Regions from separate parts of the Pseudomonas sp. BN515 genome, predicted to be linked through region 3. Evidence: predicted binding sites of a transcription regulator. Region 3 holds the regulator's gene; each other region holds the start of a gene.

Region 1 (6,564 bases), on a different contig from region 3:
CAGCACCGGGCTTTCCGGGTCGAAACCCACCTCCCGCAGACGCTCCGCCGAAGGCCCCTGGTCGCTCCAGCCGCCGCAGCAATCGGCCAGGGCGTTGACCTGGTCCGGCGGCAGGCCGAGAGACTTGGCCACATCACGTACCGCGCCGGCGCCGTGGTAGGTGTTGACCACCGCCGTTAGCGCCGCCCGGCCCCGTCCGTAGCGACGGAATACGTACTGGATGACCTCCTCGCGGCGCTCGTGCTCGAAGTCGACGTCGATATCCGGCGGTTCGTTGCGCTCCTTTGACATGAAGCGCTCGAACAGGAGTTCAGTGGTGCTGCAGGGGTCCAGCTCGGTGATGCCCAGGGCGAAGCACACCACCGAGTTGGCCGCCGAGCCGCGCCCCTGGCAGAGAATGTTCTGACGGCGGGCGAACTCGACTATGTCGTGCACCGTGAGGAAGTAGCTCTCGTAGCCCAGCTCGGTGATCAGCGCGAGCTCCTTTTCCACCAGCGCCCGCGCCTTGGCCGGCACGCCGTCGGGCCAGCGTCGCAGCATCCCCTCCTCGGTGGCGGCACGCAGCCAGGTGCTGGGGCTGTGCCCGTCCGGCACCAGCTCGCGAGGGTACTGGTAATCCAGCTGGCTCAGGCTGAACTCGCAGCGGCGGGCGATGCGCAGCGATTCGGCCAGCAGCTGCGCCGGGTAGAGGCCAGCCAGCGCCTCGCGGCGGCGCAGGTGGCGCTCGCCATTGGGGAACAACCGCAGCCCGGCCTCGGCCACCGTGCAGTGATGGCGCACGGCGGTCATGCAGTCCTGCAGGGCGCGGCGGCCACGGGCATGCATATGCACATCGCCAGTCGCCACAGGCGGGATGCCGACGCGCTCGGCCAGGGCCAGCAGGCGCTCCAGACGGCCGGTGTCGTCCGGTCCCTGGTGCAGTTCCACCGCCAGCCACAGGCGTTCGGGGAAACACTGGCGCAGCCACGAACCTTCGCGGCCGTCGTCTTCCCGGTCCGGCACCCAGAGGGCCAGCAGGCCATCCGTGGGTTCGGTCAGGTCATCACGCAGCAAGCGGTACTCGCCCTTCTTCGCCCTCCGCCGGGCTTGGGTGATGAGCCGGCAAAGGCGCTGGTAGCCGGCCAGGTTTTCCACCAGCAGCACCAGCTTCGGGCCGCCCTCAACCCGTACTTCGCTGCCGATCACCAGGGGCAGCTCGCTCTTCTTCGAGGCCTGCCAGGCGCGGACGATGCCGGCCAGGGTGCATTCGTCGGTGATCGCCAGGGCTGCGTAGCCATGCTCCTTGGCACGCTTGAACAGCTCATCGGCGCTGGAGGCCCCGCGCTGGAAGCTGAAGTTGGACAGGCAGTGCAGCTCGGCGTAGGCGTTCATGCGAACCAGCCGTGCAACAGCAGCGGCCCCTCCCCGTTCACTGTGCGGAAGGCCCAGCCACGCTGGCCACCGCGGGTTTCCACCAGGTAGTAGTCGCGGCGCACGTCGCCGCCATCCCACCAGCCGGACTCGATGCGTTCGGGGCCGGCGAGGATGCGGACGGACGACTCCCGCAGGGGCACGGGTTCACGCAACAACCAGCCGGGACGGGGCGGACCAGGCGGGAGCGGCGCCTGCGGGCCCTCCGCATCCAGTTGCCAGGCGCATTCGGGACGGTGGTCGGCACGGGCAGCCAGACCGTGCACCGCGTCGTCTCCCAGGCGTGCCCGCAGGCGTTCGCGCAATTGCTCCCAGGGCAGGGATTGCTGCGGGCGCTCGTCGAACAGCTCGCGCCGCTCCGGGACGAAGGCCGGCAGGTCCCGCGCCTGCAGACGGAAGGCGCGCACCGGGGCCGGAACCTGCAACTGCTCCAGGCGCCCACGGGCCAGTTCGAAGAGCATGGTCGCCTCACGCTCGGCGCTGAGCAGCCCCACTGGCACCCGGGTTTCCGGCAGGTCGCGGTGTTCCAGATGGAGAGTGAAGCGCTGCACGCCGCTGTCACGGCAGGCGAGGAAAGCGGCCAGGTCAGCGGTGAGACGGCGCAGGGGGAACAGCAGCGCCTGATGGGATTCCACCTCGAAGTTCAGCTCGATGCGCAGGTCGAACTCATCCGGCGGCCGATAGCACTCCAGCGCCAGGGGGCGGTCGCCCAGCAGGGTATCGAGGTGCTGCAACACGTCTCCCGGGAAGCGTCGGGCCACCGTCTCCCGGGGCAGCGCCAGCACCTGCTCCAGGTGGCGCAGGCCCATGCGGGCGAAGGCGGTGGCGGAATCCCGTGCCAGGCCGGCGCGATCCACCGGCATGCGCCCGAGGGCTTCACGCAATTCGTCCTGGCTCGCCACCGCCAGGCCATCGTAGGCATTGGCCAGCACCCGCGCCGCCGCCGGGTTGGGCGCCGCGACGATGCGATGGCGGAAACCCAGGCCCGTAAGCTCCCGCCGCAACCGGGCCTCGAAGCGCGGCCAGGGGCCGAACAGGGCGAAGCTGGATTCCACCTCCAGCAGCAGGCAACGCGGATAGCGCAGGCTGATCTGGGAACTGAAGCGATAGGCCCAGGCGGCCAGCAGTTGCTGCCAGTGCTCGATCCGCGCCGGGTCGTACTCCACCAGGGTGAAGTCGCGGGTCAGGACGTGGGCGGCGGTCAGCGACTGGCCGGGGCGCAGTCCCAGGGCCTTGGCCGCCGGGTTGAGGGCACGCAACACGCGGCGTTGGGGCGTGCCCGTCACCAGCGCCAAGGGCGCTTCGGGGTCGGGGTGGACGCGCAGCACGCCATCCAGCGCCAACTGCGGCAGCAATATGCAGGCCCAGCGCATGACGGCATCACCGGGACAGGGCGATCGGCGCCGCGGGCGGCAGGCCACCCCGGCACTTGAGCACCCGCAGCTGCGCCGGCCAGCCGTCGACGGCGATGCGCAAGGCCGCCGGCGAGGGGTTCAGGGCGGCATCCAGCGGGCGGTAGGCGAAGGCCAGGGTCTGGCCGGTTTCGGCAGCCACCTGCAGGCGGCGCAGGGCGCGGTCATCGGCCTGTTGCGGCCAGCACAGCACCGCTGCGCAACTGCCGGAACGCAGGCATTGTTCGGCCGCCCAGAGGGCATCGCGGCCGCTGGCCTCCACCAGCGCCAGCCAACGCAGGTCAACGCCGGCGGCCTGCCAGGCCTGTGGATAAGGGATATGCGGCGGCGCCACCAGCACCACGCGCTCAGCGCTGGCGGTCAGCCGTGCCAGTGTGGGCCAGAGCAGACGCAGCTCGCCCAGGCCTGCGGCCGGAACGAGGATTTCGCTGAGCGCAGCCTCAGGCCAGCCACCGCCGGGCAGGACCCGGTCCAGGGCGGCAAGGCCGGTGGGTTGGTCGCTATCGGACGGCAGCGCGCCGGGCTGGCCTTTCCAGACCCGCCGCTCATTGAGCAGGGCGTCGAGGGCAACGACAGCGCCCATCAGCTCCACTCACTGCCAGAAGAGAAAAACGGCAGCCCCGGGGCGGGGCTGCCGAAAGGGCCAGGAACAATCATCAAGGCCATTAGGGGAAATCCTACGAATACTGTATTTATATACAGTAAATCGCAGAGACTTCCTACGGTCAATTCAGAAAAGACGGAAGGCCTGCGAAAGCACGAGACTCCGCAGGCCCGCCGCCCTTCCGTCATTTCACGAAGTGATTACCCCAGCGCTCGGACTGGCGCACCGACTGCACACGCAGGGTCTTGGCACCCTTCGCTTGCTCGGCGGCCGCGGCGATCTCGTCGTCGATAATCTTCGTCGACAGCGACAGCCAACTGGTGGCGAAGGCCATGGCGTCCCCGTTGATCTCCAGCGCGTTCAGGTCAATGTTGGCGGTGTTGTCGCAGCCTTGGTGGTAGCAGGGATCGAAGGGCTGGCCGGCGGCGCCGCCGTACTTCTGCGCCTGCTCTTCGCTCTTGATGTCTTCGGCGCCGGTGAACAGGCCGCCGAAGGGAATGCCCACCTCGAAGAACTGCGCATAGTCGGAGCGGAAGTCGATCTGGGTGCCTTCGGCAGGCTCGCCACGCAGCTTGAAGTAGGCCTCGAACAGACGCTCGATGGCAGCCGAGCCGGGCGGGCCCTGCAGGCCAAAGGAAGAGCCGTCGCCGTCATAGATGAAGTTGCCGAAGTTCGGCGAACCGATCATGTCGAAGTTCAGGTACGCCTTGATCTGCTTCCGTTCCTCATCGCTCAGGCTGTTGACGTAGAAGGTCGAACCCACCAGCCCGGATTCCTCCGCGCCCCACCAGGCGAAACGCACCTTGTTCTGCGGATGCGCCTTGCGCAGCAGCACGGCCATTTCCAGCAACGCTGCGCTGCCCGAGCCGTTGTCGTTGATGCCGGGGCCTTCGAACACCGAATCCAGGTGCGCGCCGGCCATCACTACGTTCTTCGGATCGCCGCGCCGGGTTTCGGCCACCAGGTTGAAGGTCTGCGTCTTCTCGCGGATCACGTCCGCCACCATGCGCAATTGCAGGCCGGGGGTCTGGGACCAGGCCACGCCGTTGTCATAGGTGGCGAACAGCACCGGGATGCCGCCCTCGTAGGTGTCGCCCAGGGTGACGTTTTCCAGACCTTTGCGCTCCTCGGTATTGCCCTGGTTGAAGATGATCACACCCGCCGCACCAGCCGCCGCGGCGTTCTCCGCCTTCAGCTCGAAGTTGCAGCTGCCGCGCTGGACCAGGGCGATGGCGCCGCTGGGAAATCCGGCGAAATCCTCCGCCTCGCAACCGCTGGTGGAGGTGTTGCCGGCACCGAGGGACAGGTCCACCGGCACCACCGGGGCGCTGACGTCTCCGGCATCGGTCTGCGACAGGTAGGTGAAGTCCTCCTCCCAGACGTATTCCGCCGGTTGCGGCGTCAAAGCCTGCAAGGTGCCCGGCCCCTTGGGAAAGTAGGCGGTGAAGGGGAACGGCTGCACCCGCACCTGGTAACCGGCGTGCTCCAGGGTCTGCTTCACGTAGTCGATCGAGGCCTGGTAGCCCGGCAAACCAGCCGCGCGGTTGCCATCGTTGAGGGTGGCGATGTCCTGCAGCTCCTGCAGGCGCTGCATCACATTGCTCGCCTGCAGACATCGCGGCAGGCCCACGGGCGTGCCAACCAGCACCGGTGATTTGCAGAGAGCGGGGTTGGGTTTGCCGGGACTCCAGTAATCGCCGAAGGCATCGCCTTCAGGCGCCGGGGCGGCAAGGGTGGAAGTGGAAGCGGCGAGAATCAGAGAACCAACAACACGTCTGACGTTGTTCTTGTGGGTCATGACTTCAATCCTTTTGAAGTGGTTGTAGGCGGCCTGCCGTGGCATTGCGCCACTGTCCTGTACGGCATCCTCGGGTGCAGGCCTGAGAGAACAGACTGGCGCAAGGTCATTCGGTTCTTTCGGGCACGTGTAAAAAACGTGCACTTTGTCGCCTTTTTCGCAGCAAATGGCCGGAGATACGCCACTGGATAGCCATCAAATAGATGGCCACCTCATATCACCAGCGCATATGGCAGCTGTGCGGGTTCTATGCTGAAGGCATTCCCCGATGCAGGAACCAGCCATGTGCGGCCGCTACGTCAGTCCCTCCGATCGCGCCATCGAAGACTACTGGCACATCGGCGCGCGGGACTCGGGTCGCTGGATCCAGAGCTTCAATGTGGCCCCCACCAGCCAGGTGCCGATGCTGCGCCTGGACCAACAAGGGGAGCTGGAGCTGGTGTCGGCGCGTTGGGGCCTGATCCCCTCCTGGTGGAAGGAGACGAAGCCACCGACCATGTCCTTCTTCGCCCGCAGTGAAGAGGCCGCCGGCAAGCCCCTGTGGCGCCAGAGCCTGCGCAGCCACCGCTGCCTGATGCCCGCCCAGGGCTGGTACGAGTGGAACCCGAATCAGCAGGTTCGCAACGCCAGCGGCCGCCTGGTCCACCAGCCTTACTACCTCTACAGCCCGAATGACCCGCTCCTGGCCATCGCCGCGATGTGGGCCACCTGGACCGGCCCGGACGGACAGGCGATCACGTCGTGCGCCCTCCTCACACGGGAAGCTGCACCGGCCATTCGCACCATCCACCAGCGCATGCCGGTGATACTGCCGCCGGAACAGTTCGCGCTGTGGCTGGCCCCCGAAACGCCCGGCGAGCACGTGCAACACGTCATCGCCCAGGCACGCGATGACTTCACCGGGCATGCGGTCTCCACGCGGGTGAACAGTGCTCAGAACGATGACGAGGGGTTGATCGAGGCGATTGCCGAGCCAGGCTGCTGAAGAGCCCGGCCCGTTTAGGGTGGATTATTCGCCAGCCACCAGCCGCAATCGGGCGGGCGTCGACGTTCGCACGTCGATATACGAAGAGAGGGTCGTGTACGCGCTGATGGCTATCCGTTCAGCCACCAACAGCCGCTCGAACTCCATCATCTGGTCATCCGACCAAGGGACTGCTGCTTCTTCCAGAAAAGCCACCATGGCGATGTGCGCGGCAGAAACATTGAGCGAGAGCCGGCGCAGCTCCGCCCAGTAAACCGGTTCGATCACGAATCGCTCCTGGTGCATCAAGTTTCCAGATGCACTTGATTAGCAATAGCGTACCAACCTCAAGCTCGCCAGCCGGGAACGAGAAATC
Region 2 (6,564 bases), on a different contig from region 3:
GGGTCTTGTGCTCTTCCACACGGCCCTGGCCATGGCAGCTGCCGCACGGATCGCTGATCATCTTGCCGCTGCCGTGGCAGCGCGGGCAGGTCTGCTGCACCGAGAAGAAGCCCTGCTGCATGCGCACCTGGCCGATACCACCGCAGGTGGTACAGGTGACCGGGCTGGTGCCCTTCTTGGCACCCGAGCCTTCGCAGGTCTTGCAATTGACCAGGGTCGGCACGCGGATGGTCACGGTAGTGCCACGCACGGCTTCTTCGAGGTTCAGCTCAAGGGTGTAGCGCAAGTCGCTGCCGCGCTGCGGGCCGCCGCGCTGGCCGCCACGCTGACCACCGAAGAAATCGCTGAACACGTCGCCGAAAATGTCGGAGAAGCTGGCGCCACCGAAGCCGGCTCCAGCGCCCGCACCCATCTGCGGATCGACGCCGGCGTGGCCGTACTGATCGTATGCCGCGCGCTTGCTGGCATCGGACAGGATCTCGTAGGCCTCGTTGGCCTCTTTGAATTTCTCTTCGGACTCCTTGTCCCCCGGATTACGGTCCGGGTGGTGCTTCATCGCCAGCCGGCGATAAGCCTTCTTCAGCTCAGCCTCGCTGGCGCCGCGCTCGACACCGAGGATTTCGTAAAAGTCACGTTTAGCCATAGTTTCCTGCACTCTCGAATTCACCAGCCCCAGACACGCCAACGCGGGAGCAAGCTCCCGCGTGGCGGATCAGGCGTACGGGGCGTCTAGCCCCGCACACCGGGACGGAAGCAAGCGTGACACTTACTTGTTTTCCTTGACCTCTTCGAACTCAGCGTCGACGGCATCGTCGCCAGCCTTGTCCGCATTGGAGGCCTGCGGCTGCTCACCAGCCTGAGCCTGATCGGCGTACATCTTCTGCGCCAGCGGAGCGGAAGCCTGGGACAGGGCGTTCATCTTGGCTTCGATCTCGGCCTTGTCGTCGCCCTTCACGGCTACTTCCAGCTCGCCCAGCACTTTCTCGATGGCTGCCTTCTCCTCGGCGGTGGCCTTGTCGCCAGCCTCGGTGATCATCTTGCGAGTAGCGTGGACCAGCGCGTCACCCTGGTTACGGGCAGCCGCCAGCTCTTCGAACTTGCGGTCTTCCTCGGCGTTGGCCTCGGCATCACGCACCATCTGCTGGATCTCTTCCTCGGACAGGCCGGAGTTGGCCTTGATCACGATGGACTGCTGCTTGCCGGTGGCCTTGTCCTTCGCGCCGACGTGCAGGATGCCGTTGGCGTCGATGTCGAAAGTCACTTCGATCTGCGGTACGCCACGCGGAGCCGGCGGAATCTCGGCCAGGTCGAACTTGCCCAGGGACTTGTTCTGGGCAGCCTGCTTGCGCTCACCCTGCAGCACGTGAATGGTCACGGCGGACTGGTTGTCGTCAGCGGTGGAGAACACCTGCGACTTCTTGGTCGGGATGGTGGTGTTCTTCTCGATCAGCGCGGTCATCACGCCACCCAGGGTTTCGATGCCGAGGGTCAGCGGGGAAACGTCGAGCAGCAGAACGTCCTTCACGTCACCGGCGAGTACGGCGCCCTGGATGGCAGCACCGATAGCGACGGCTTCGTCCGGGTTCACGTCCTTGCGCGGCTCCTTGCCGAAGAAGTCAGCGACTTGCTTCTGCACCAGCGGCATGCGGGTCTGACCACCAACCAGGATCACTTCCTGAATGTCGGATACGTCCAGGCCGGCGTCCTTCAGGGCGATGCGGCAAGGCTCGATGGTACGAGCGACCAGGTCTTCCACCAGGGCTTCCAGCTTGGCGCGGGAAATCTTCACGTTCAGGTGCTTCGGACCGGTCTGATCTGCAGTGATGTACGGCAGGTTGACGTCGGTCTGCTGAGCGGAGGAGAGCTCGATCTTGGCCTTCTCGGCGGCTTCCTTCAGGCGCTGCATGGCCAGGGGATCGCCCTTCAGGTCCATGCCGGATTCTTTCTTGAACTCGTCAACGAGGTAGTCGATCAGGCGCAGGTCGAAGTCTTCACCACCCAGGAAGGTGTCACCGTTGGTGGCCAGTACTTCGAACTGGTGCTCACCGTCGACTTCGGCGATCTCGATTACCGACACGTCGAAGGTACCGCCACCCAGGTCATACACGATGACGGTGTGGTCGCCCTTGGCCTTGTCCATGCCGTAGGCCAGCGCAGCTGCGGTCGGCTCGTTGATGATGCGCTTGACGTCCAGACCGGCGATGCGGCCGGCGTCCTTGGTAGCCTGGCGCTGGCTGTCGTTGAAGTAGGCCGGAACGGTGATCACCGCTTCGGTTACCGGCTCGCCGAGGTAGTCTTCGGCGGTCTTCTTCATTTTCTTCAGCACTTCCGCGGAGATTTGCGGCGGCGCCATCTTCTGGCCCTTCACTTCCACCCAGGCGTCACCGTTGTCGGCCTTGGCGATCTTGTAGGGAACCATCTTGATGTCTTTCTGCACGACGTCTTCTTCGAAGCGGCGACCGATCAGGCGCTTTACGGCGTACAGGGTGTTCTGCGGGTTGGTGACCGCCTGACGCTTGGCGGACTGGCCGACCAGGGTCTCACCGTCGTTGGTGTAGGCGATGATGGACGGCGTGGTGCGAGCGCCTTCGGCGTTCTCGATCACCTTGACGCTGCCGTTTTCCAGGATGGCCACGCAAGAGTTGGTGGTCCCCAGGTCGATACCAATGATTTTGCCCATATTCTCTCTCCCGAAACTTTGAATTCTCCGCGACCTCGCTTCACGGGCCGCGGCAGCACATAAACGCTTGAACTAACAGATGGGGGCCCGAGGCCGGATTTCAAGCCTGCTCGTCAATCGACGGCGGAGTGGCACTCGGCGCCTTGCTGACCACCACCATGGCGGGGCGCAGCAGACGACCGTTGAGCAGGTAGCCCTTCTGGAACACCTTCAGCACGCTGCCCGGCTCGACATGGGTGCTTTCTTCCATGGCCATGGCCTGGTGGTGCTCGGGATTGAAGGGCGCGCCATGCGGATCAACGGCTTCCAGCTGATAGCGCTTGAGGGTGTCGTGGAACAGCTTGAGGGTCAGTTCCATGCCCTCGCGCACCGGCTTGATGGTCTCGTCGGTGGAGCTGGACAGTTCCAGGCCGCGCTCCAGGCTATCGACCACCGGCAGCAGGTCGTTGGCGAATTTTTCCAGAGCGAACTTGTGCGCCTTCTCCACATCCTGCTCGGCGCGGCGGCGGATGTTCTGCAGCTCGGCGGCAACGCGCAGCGACTGATCCTGGGCCGCGGCCAGTTGCTCTTCCAGCACCTGTACGCGAGCGGCGAGATCTTCACCGGATGCGGTTTCGGCAGCGGAATTCGCTTCGGGGGTCTGGTTTTCCAGGGTCTGTTCGTCGGCCATGCCTTCCTCCTCATAAAGACAGCTGCGGGCAAAGACCCGCTGATATGTCCGCCTATATGGGGTCGCAATTTGTCGCTTCAAGGGGGAGGGACGATTGTCAGCCAGAAAACAAACACTGTATAAATACCCAGCCATCTCAGCGCGGGAGTCGCACCATGCTGGTACACCTGTCGATCCATAACTACGCCATCGTCGAGCACCTGGACCTGGAGCTCGAGGGCGGCATGTCCGTGATCACCGGCGAAACCGGAGCCGGCAAGTCGATCATGCTCGACGCTCTCGGACTCACACTGGGCGATCGCGCCGACAGTGGAGTGGTGCGTCCCGGCGCCGACAAGGCCGACATCCTCGCCAGCTTCGACATCAGCGACATTCCCGAAGCCCGAGCCTGGCTGGCCGAGCGCGACCTGGACAACGACGGCCCCTGCATCCTGCGCCGCGTCATCACCGCCGAAGGCCGGTCGCGCGCCTATATAAATGGCAGCCCCTGCCCCCAGGGCGACCTCAAGAACCTGGGCGAGCTGCTGATCGACATCCACAGCCAGCACGAACACCAATCCCTGCTCAAGGCCGACACCCATCGCCGCCTCCTGGACGAATTCGCCGGCGCCAGCGACCTCGCTCGCCAGGTACAGCTAGCCGCACAACGCTGGCGGCAAACCCGCCAGGAGCTGGAGCGCCTCTCCCGCGCTGGCGACGAGCAGCGCGCGCGCCACCAGTTGCTCAGCTACCAGCTGGACGAACTGGAGAACCTTGCCCTCGGCGACAACGAGCTGGAGCAGCTTGAACAGGAACACAAGAACCTGGCCAACGCCGAAAGCCTGCTGGCCGCCTGCCGCCAGGTGATCGACTTCTGCAGCGAGAGCGATGCCGGCAACGTGCTCAGCGCACTCACCTCCAGCCTCAACCGACTGACCGCCTTCCATACCCAGCCCGGCGCGCTGGCTGAAGCGGTCAACCTGCTGTCCAGCGCGCAGATCCAGGTCGAAGAAGCCATGGGTGAGCTTAACCGCTTCCTCGACCATTTCGACGCCGACCCCGAACGCCAGCAGGCACTCGAAGAGCGCCTCGACACCATCTACACCCTGGCGCGCAAGCACCGGGTGCAACCAAACGAGCTGGCGGAACTGCAGCAGCACCTACTGGATGAACTGGAAGCCCTCAACGCCGATGACGAAGCGGTTGAGCGCCTGACCGAGGAACTGGCCGCCTATGAACGCCACTACCGGGAAAAGGCTGCCGAGCTGAGCCGGCTGCGCGGCGAAGCGTCTGACCGCCTGGCAGGCTCGGTAGAAACCGAAATGCAGCGACTGGGCATGCCCGGTGGGCGATTCAGCATCCAGCTGCATGCCAGCCAGATCGACGAACCGCAGCAGAATGGCCTGGAACAGGTCGAATTCCTGGTCAGCGCCAACCCGGGTCAGCCGCTCAAGGCACTGGCCAAGGTCGCTTCGGGCGGCGAGCTGTCCCGCATCAGCCTGGCCATCCAGGTGATCACCGCCCAGACCTCACGCGTTCCCACGCTGGTGTTCGACGAAGTGGACGTGGGTATCGGCGGCCCCACCGCCGAAGTGGTCGGCCAGTTGCTGCGCCGCCTCGGTCAACGTGGCCAGGTACTCACCGTCACCCACCTGCCCCAGGTGGCCGCGCAGGGTCACCACCATCTCTTCGTGCACAAGGAACGTGGCACGCAGGAAACCCGCACCGCCGTGGCCAAGCTGCAGGAAGCACCTCGCATCGAGGAAATCGCACGCATGCTGGGCGGCGTCGACCTCACCGAGGAATCCCTGGCCCACGCCAGGAAGATGGTGACCAGCGCCCAGGGCTGATCCGGCCCAAACGAAAAAGGCGACCCACAGGTCGCCTTTTCTTTTGCGCGAAGCGCTTACTTCTTCTTGCGGATGTAGAGCACCAGGTTGTGGTCAACCAGCTCGTAGCCGCGCTCCTTGACGATTTCCTTCTGGCGCTTCTCGATTTCCGGATCGAAGAATTCGATCACTTCACCGGAATCGACGCACACCATGTGATCGTGGTGGCCGCTATCGGCCAGTTCGAACACAGCGTGGCCGCCATCGAAGTTGTGGCGCACTACCAGGCCCGCAGCTTCGAACTGGGTCAGGACCCGGTAGACAGTGGCCAGACCGACATCTTCGCCGGCTTCCATCAGGGCCTTGTAAACGTCCTCCGCGCTCATGTGGCGTTGCTCGGTGGAGTCGAGCATCTGGAGGATCTTGACCCGAGGCAAGGTGACCTTCAGGCCGGCTTTACGCAGTTCGTTGTTTTCAACCATGGTCGGTTTTCTCGGGGAATGCGGCTTTCGCAGCTTCCCTTAATGCAGGTATGATCGGGACTTTTGATGCCCAGCCAAGATAGTGGAAGTCTCCCACCGATGCAAAACACCAAGCTCCTGCTGACCAGCCTCTCCTTCGCAGGCTTGCTCGCACTCGCCGGTTGTTCGTTTCCCGGTGTCTACAAGATCGACATCCAGCAGGGCAACGTCGTAACGCAGGACATGATAGACCAGTTGAAGCCTGGAATGACCCGACGTCAAGTGCGGTTTATCATGGGCAACCCGCTGATCACCGACACCTTCCACGCCAATCGCTGGGACTACCTCTACAGCATCCAGCCCGGTGGCGGCCAACGCCTCCAGGAACGCGTCAGCCTGATGTTCGACAGCAATGACCAACTGATCGGCCTGGCCGGTGACTTCATGCCCGGCGTGAGCCGTGACGAAGCGATCCTCGGCGGCGAAAGCACCACCACGACCACCGAAGCCAAGCCGGAGCAGCCGAAAGAGCAGCCCAAGGCCGAGGAACCGGCAGCGCCGGGCTCCCTGCTGGAGAAGATCCAGAAGGAAGTGGACAGCGCAGAACCGGTACCGGTACCGATTCCGGAACCGCTGGAAACCTCGCCGCAATAACACGCGGCAACAAAAAAGCCCGGGCTGGTCCCGGGCTTTTTATTGGGCGATTGTCAGACTCACCGCTCGCCAGTGCGCGCCTGCGCAGCCTTCGCCGCACGTTGTTTGCGCACCTCTTTCGGATCGGCAATCAGCGGCCGGTAGATCTCCACCCGATCCCCCTCCTCCAGCACCCGCTCTTCCGGTTTGAGCAGCGACTTGCCGAAGATTCCGAGCGGGCAACCGGCGAGGTCCAGCTCGGGGAAATGCGCATCCATCCCGGAGCGCAGAACCGCATCACGGGCATTGATG
Region 3 (6,564 bases):
TACGGCCTTTGGGTACGCCCACTCAGCATGTTCACCGAAACGGTTCAGGTGAACGGCGAGCAGATTGCGCGCTTCGCTCTGGTGAGTGCCGAGCCGGACCCCTTCCCGCAGCCCTGAGGGGCTAGGGGCAGCCAGGGGCGCGCTTGACCGCGCCGCGCTGGCCACTATATATAGCGGTGCCGCGACAGGCGGCTCCCGCCTTTTACATATTTCATTCAGGAACACACCGATCCATGGGCAAATCGCTGGTCATCGTGGAATCCCCGGCCAAGGCCAAGACCATCAACAAGTACCTGGGCAACCAGTACGTGGTGAAGTCGAGCATCGGCCACATCCGTGACCTTCCCACCAGCGGTTCGACCAGTGCCGCCAAGGAACCGGCCAAGCGTGGCAAGACCGCCGGCGAAGCGCCGGTCCTGTCCGCCAAGGAAAAGGCCAAGCGCCAACTGGTTGCGCGCATGGGCGTTGATCCCGAACACGGCTGGAAGGCGAAGTACGAGATCCTTCCTGGCAAGGAAAAGGTGATCGAGGAACTGCGCCGTCTGGCCAAGGATGCCGACACCATCTATCTCGCAACCGACTTGGACCGCGAAGGGGAGGCCATCGCCTGGCACCTGCGGGAATCCATCGGTGGCGATGACAGCCGCTATAAGCGCGTGGTGTTCAACGAAATCACCAAGAAGGCCATCCAGGAAGCCTTCTCCCAACCCGGCGATCTCGATATCAACCGCGTTAACGCCCAGCAGGCGCGTCGCTTCCTCGATCGCGTGGTGGGCTACATGGTCTCGCCGCTGCTCTGGCAGAAGATCGCCCGTGGCTTGTCCGCCGGCCGTGTGCAGTCGGTTGCAGTGAAACTGGTGGTGGAGCGCGAGCGCGAAATCCGCGCCTTCGTACCCGAAGAGTACTGGGAAGTGCACGCCGACCTCGGTACCGCCAAGGGCGCCAAGGTCCGCTTCGAAGTGGCCCGGGAGAACGGCGAGGCTTTCAAGCCGCTGAACGAGGCCCAGGCCATGGCGGCGCTGGAGAAGCTCAAGGCTTCCAGCTACACCGTTGCCAAGCGTGAGGACAAGCCGACTTCCAGTCGCCCGTCCGCGCCCTTCATTACTTCCACCCTGCAGCAGGCCGCGAGCAATCGCCTGGGCTTCGGGGTGAAGAAGACCATGATGATGGCCCAGCGCCTCTATGAGGCCGGCTACATCACCTATATGCGTACCGACTCGACCAACCTCTCGGCCGACGCCATCACCATGGTGCGTGGCTTCATCGAGGGCGAGTTCGGCCAGAAATACCTGCCGTCCAAGCCAAACGTCTATTCCAGCAAGGAAGGCGCCCAGGAGGCGCACGAGGCCATTCGCCCGTCCGACGTCAATCTGCGCCCCACCCAGCTGTCTGGCATGGAGCGTGATGCTGAGCGCCTGTACGACCTGATCTGGCGCCAGTTCGTGGCTTGCCAGATGCCGCCGGCCGAGTATCTGTCCACCAGCGTCAGCGTTAACGCCAGCAAGTTCGAGCTGCGCGCCAAGGGCCGCATTCTCAAGTTCGACGGTTACACCCGCGTCCTGCCGCAGCAGAGCAAGCCGGGCGAGGACGATGTCCTGCCGGAAATGAGCGAGGGCGAACTGCTCGAGCTGCTCAAGCTGGAACCCAGCCAGCACTTCACCAAGCCGCCGGCGCGCTACTCCGAAGCCAGCCTGGTCAAGGAGCTGGAAAAACGAGGCATTGGCCGTCCCTCCACTTACGCGGCGATCATCTCCACCATTCAGGAGCGTGGCTACGTCACGGTGCACAACCGCCGTTTCTACGCGGAGAAGATGGGCGACATCGTTACCGAGCGCCTGAACGAAAGCTTCGCCAACCTGATGGACTACGGCTTCACCGCCGGCATGGAAGAGCATCTGGACAATGTCGCCCAGGGCGAGCGCGACTGGAAGCACCTGCTGGACGAGTTCTACGGCGACTTCAGGAAGAAGCTGGAGCTTGCCGAAGGTACTGACAAGGGCATGCGCGCCAACCAGCCGACGCTGACCGACATTCCCTGCCGCGAGTGCGGTCGTCCGATGATGATCCGTACCGCCTCGACCGGGGTGTTCCTCGGTTGCTCGGGCTACAGTCTGCCGCCGAAGGAGCGCTGCAAGGCCACCATCAACCTCGTGCCGGGTGACGAAATCGCTGCGGACGACGAGGGTGAATCGGAATCCCGCGTGCTGCGTGGCAAGCATCGCTGCCCGATTTGCGCGACTGCGATGGATGCCTATCTGCTGGATGAAACCCGCAAACTGCATATCTGCGGCAACAACCCGGATTGCTCGGGTTACGAGATCGAGCAAGGCCAGTACCGCATCAAGGGCTACGAAGGTCCGAGCCTGGAGTGCGATAAGTGCGGTAGTGAGATGCAGCTCAAGACCGGTCGTTTCGGCAAGTTCTTCGGCTGCACCAACGCCAGCTGCAAGAACACCCGCAAGCTGTTGAAGAGCGGCGAGGCTGCACCGCCGAAGATCGATCCGATCCGCATGCCGGAGCTGAAGTGCGAGAAGGTCGACGACATCTATGTGCTTCGTGATGGCGCTTCCGGCCTGTTCCTGGCCGCCAGCCAGTTCCCGAAGAACCGGGAAACCCGTGCGCCACTGGTGCAGGAACTGATCCCGCACAAGGATGAGCTGGACGCGAAGTATCACTACCTGCTCGACGCGCCGAAGAAGGACCCTGAGGGTCGTCCGGCGGTGATTCGCTTCAGTCGCAAGACCAAGGAGCAGTACGTGCAGACCGAGGTCGAGGGCAAGCCCACTGGCTGGCGCGCCTTCTTCGATGGCGGCAAGTGGAAAGTCGAAGACAAGCGCTGACCGGCTGCAGCGCGCCCGGCACCGGGCGCGCATATACTGCCCGAATCACCTGTGGAGGGTGCCGTCATGGCCCACGAGCTTTATACCCGCACCAACCAGAAGATCTTCTTCGCCGGCCTGTCGCTGGAATCCTGGCGCAAGGCGGAGGAGGGCAGGGCGATGAACGCCCAGGCGCTGGTGCAATCCGAGCGGGAAGCATCGCTCTTCCACCTCTACGGTGCGTTGCTCGGCTTGTGCCATGAGATCGCTGGTTACTACCGTCTTCCGGAAGCCAACGCTCCTCGCGTCGAATTACTGCTGACGCAAGAAGTGCTGGCTGCTGCCCCCAGTCCTGAGCTGGCTGAGCTGGTGGAGCTCGCCCAGCAGCGGGAAACCTGGTTGGCTGAACTCCTTGCTGCCTATTCCGCGCTGTTCCAGCCGCCGCAGGCGCCCAGGCAGGCCAAGGTTGATCCGACCTTGCCGCTGATTACTGCAGTCAGCTTGGAAGAGGAAGAGGCGCCGCTGTCGCGGGAGTGCCTTGAGGCGTGGAGGCAGAATCTGAAATCCCTCGCCTTGCGCTTCCGGGAAACGCTCAGCGAATGCTGATTTGATCGACGGGCTAGGGCGTGCTGGCGGCGCGCTGGTACAATGGCCGCTTTCGTGGAGATATGAACCTATGCCAACGTCCTTTCTGGAAATAGTCGAACTGCCTGACGGGCGCATCATCCTGCGCCGGGCCGAGGACGAGGAAGCATTGGTGACGCTGGATTTCTCCGCTGATGCCAAGGCGTTCCTTCAGGGGCACCATCTGGAAGTCGCCAAGGCCATGCTGAATGTTGGCGTTCAGATGGCTGGTCGTCTGGCCGAAGGTGATATGGACCATCACGAAGGTCCGCGCGTCCTGCATTGATCTCCGGAGCCGGATCTTCCGCTGATTCGGTTACCGTCTGATGTCACAGGGCCCAGGTCTTCCCTGTTCCCGGCGCTCAATCAACCCAACAGGATATTCAGGCTCTGTGCGCCGCCTTGGCGTGCGGCGTGAGCCAGTTGCTGCTTGGCCTTCTGCCCCAGGCGCAGCCAGCTGACGACGGTGTGGCTGCGGCCCAGCCGAAGGGCTTCGCAAGTCAGTTCGAGAGCACTTTGCTCGCCGCGTGGCTGCAGGATCAGGATGCGTTCCCGGTTGAGTCCGGATTCGCGCAGCCAGTCGCGGGTCAGGCCCGAGGGGGCGCCGATCAGCGTCAGCCAGCGGGCGTCCTGTTCCTCGCTTAATTCCCGCAATACCGAGGCCAGGAGGTTCCGGCAGTGCCCGGTGGCGCCGCGCAGGGATAGTTCGCTGAACGCTTCCGGCTCTTCCGGGCGCGGATCTTCGACCACTTCGGTCAGCATCGGTACCACGGGATTGGCCAGGATGGCGTCGTGAAACAGGGGAAGCTGGGACCGACCAAGCGACTGCGGGAACTGCATAACGCCTCCTTTAGCGGCGGATCACGCCGACACTCAAACCTTCAATCACCAGATCCTGTTCATCCAGGTTCACTTCGATGGGGGCGAACTCGGGGTTCTCGGCGATCAGCCAGACCTTTTCGCCTTCACGCTTGAAGCGCTTGACGGTGACTTCTTCGCCCAGGCGAGCAACGACCACCTGTCCGTTGCGGGCTTCGCGGGTGCTGTGTACGGCCAACAGATCGCCGTCATAGATACCGATATCTTTCATCGACATGCCGCGGACACGTAGCAGGTAGTCGGCGCGGGGATGGAAGAAGTCGGGGTTGATGCGGCAGGATTCTTCGATGTTCTGCTGGGCCAGAATCGGCGCGCCAGCAGCAACCCGGCCGATCACTGGAAGGCCATCGACTTCATTGTTGCCGGGTTCGAATCCGGGGATGCGAATGCCGCGAGAGGCGCCTGGCGTCATCTCGATTGCGCCCTTGCGGGCCAGGGCCTTGAGGTGCTCTTCGGCGGCATTGGGGGACTTGAAGCCAAGCTCCTGGGCAATTTCCGCGCGGGTCGGGGGGAAGCCGTTGTCTTCAAGGCAGCGCTTGATGAATGCGAGAATCTCGGCTTGGCGGGGCGTCAGTTTCAGCATGGTGGCGCTCTGTCTTTTTATACAGTGACTGGAATTATATACAGTGCTCCGGCCTTGGCAACGCTTCTTTTGCAAGGTTGGAAAGGCGAGGGGCTGACCAGTGGTCGGGAAAGTCATCTGGCCAGGGGAATGACCGTTGCGTCAGATAATGGTGAGCACGGCTTGACAAGCTGGCTGGCTGAAACGTATGTTTCAAACAAGTGTTTGTCAGGCGGAGGAGCCATGGCCCAGTCGGAAACCGTAGAACGCATTCTGGATGCTGCGGAACAGCTGTTCGCGGAGAAAGGCTTCGCCGAGACTTCGTTGCGCCTGATCACCAGCAAGGCCGGGGTCAACCTGGCGGCTGTGAACTATCACTTTGGCTCGAAGAAGGCGCTGATCCAGGCAGTCTTCTCGCGCTTTCTCGGTCCGTTCTGCCAGAGCCTAGAACGAGAGCTGGACCGCCGCCAATCCAAGGCGGAGAGCAAGGCCAGCCTCGAAGAACTGCTGGAAATGCTCGTCGAGCAGGCCCTGGCAGTAAAGCCCCGCAGTGGCAACGACCTATCAATCTTCATGCGCCTGCTCGGACTTGCATTCAGTCAGAGCCAGGGCCACCTGCGCAAGTACCTCGAAGAGGTTTACGGCAAGGTGTTCCGCCGCTACATGCTGCTGGTGAACGAATCCGCGCCCAGGGTGCCGCCGCTTGAGCTCTTCTGGCGCGTGCATTTCATGCTCGGCGCCGCGGCGTTCAGCATGTCGGGGATCAAGGCGCTGCGCGCGATGGCGGAAACCGACTTTGGCGTGAACACCTCCATCGAGCAGGTGATGCGACTGATGGTGCCGTTCCTGGCCGCCGGCATGCGTGCCGAAACCGGAGTCACCGACGACGCGTTGGCCAGTGCGGTGCTCAAGCCGCGCAACAAGGCGCCGGCAGCGTCCGCCAAGGCTTAATTCCACTTGGGCGCAGGCTGGCTGATCGGCTAAGCTTGCGGCCCATGCAAAACCTCGATCTCCTGCATATCTCCATCGCTGACCAGCAGCTCTATGGCTTCGCCAAGGGGCAGTTGGTGCTGCGCATGCCTGTCTCCACCGCCCTGAATGGCGCGGGCGAAACCAATGGTTCCAACTGCACACCCCGGGGATTGCACCAGATCCGCGCGCGCATTGGCGACGGCTTGCCCCTTGGTGCTGTCCTGCGTGGGCGGCGCTGGACCGGTGAGGTCTGGAATGCCGAGCTGCATCAGCGCTTTCCCGGAAGGGACTGGATTCTCACCCGCATCCTCTGGCTGAGCGGGTGCGAGCCTGGCCGCAATCGCCTCGGACGGGTGGATAGCTTCCGCCGCTATATCTATCTACACGGCACGCCGGACACTGAACCCATGGGTGTACCGCTATCCCATGGTTGCATTCGTCTGCGCAACGCGGACGTGCTGGAACTCTTCGATCGCGTGCCCGTCCACTGTGCGGTACGCATAGACGAAGCGCCTTGCCCGGACTGGGCGGCGGCACAACTCTTTTAAGGATTTTCCATGCAAGGTTCCCTGATGCTGGATATCGGTGGCACCTGGCTGACCGCCGAGGATCGGCAGATCCTCCGTCAGCCGGAAGTCGCCGGTCTGATCATCTTTGCCCGCAACATCGAAAGCCCGCGCCAGGTGCGTGAGCTCTGTGCTTCCATCC

What was found. Region 3 encodes LexA, which represses DNA repair genes until DNA is damaged. Its sites were predicted from a motif close to CTGTNTNNNNANACAG; they were not measured.
Region 1: a site for LexA is predicted at 3,509-3,524, ahead of imuA (translesion DNA synthesis-associated protein ImuA). Genes of this name have one in related genera too.
Region 2: a site for LexA is predicted at 3,466-3,481, ahead of recN (DNA repair protein RecN). Genes of this name have one in related genera too.

What each region holds. Positions count from the first base shown of each region.
Region 1 is NZ_SSOH01000073.1:12,508-19,071, forward strand. Features, by position in the region: gene E8E91_RS19090 (error-prone DNA polymerase) at 1-1,371, opposite strand, end outside; gene E8E91_RS19095 (DNA polymerase Y family protein) at 1,368-2,783, opposite strand; gene imuA (translesion DNA synthesis-associated protein ImuA) at 2,791-3,405, opposite strand; gene E8E91_RS19105 (M28 family metallopeptidase) at 3,611-5,224, opposite strand; gene E8E91_RS19110 (SOS response-associated peptidase) at 5,493-6,209, shown strand; gene E8E91_RS19115 (hypothetical protein) at 6,234-6,476, opposite strand.
Region 2 is NZ_SSOH01000030.1:75,015-81,578, forward strand. Features, by position in the region: gene dnaJ (molecular chaperone DnaJ) at 1-643, opposite strand, end outside; gene dnaK (molecular chaperone DnaK) at 767-2,680, opposite strand; gene grpE (nucleotide exchange factor GrpE) at 2,781-3,350, opposite strand; gene recN (DNA repair protein RecN) at 3,506-5,179, shown strand; gene fur (ferric iron uptake transcriptional regulator) at 5,236-5,640, opposite strand; gene E8E91_RS09095 (outer membrane protein assembly factor BamE) at 5,740-6,273, shown strand; gene E8E91_RS09100 (RnfH family protein) at 6,333-6,564, opposite strand, start outside.
Region 3 is NZ_SSOH01000071.1:73,910-80,473, forward strand. Features, by position in the region: gene E8E91_RS17410 (DUF1653 domain-containing protein) at 1-117, shown strand, start outside; gene topA (type I DNA topoisomerase) at 234-2,840, shown strand; gene E8E91_RS17420 (DUF6586 family protein) at 2,907-3,425, shown strand; gene E8E91_RS17425 (hypothetical protein) at 3,496-3,729, shown strand; gene sulA (SOS-induced cell division inhibitor SulA) at 3,810-4,283, opposite strand; gene lexA (transcriptional repressor LexA) at 4,294-4,905, opposite strand; gene E8E91_RS17440 (TetR/AcrR family transcriptional regulator) at 5,128-5,835, shown strand; gene E8E91_RS17445 (L,D-transpeptidase) at 5,880-6,404, shown strand; gene nagZ (beta-N-acetylhexosaminidase) at 6,414-6,564, shown strand, end outside.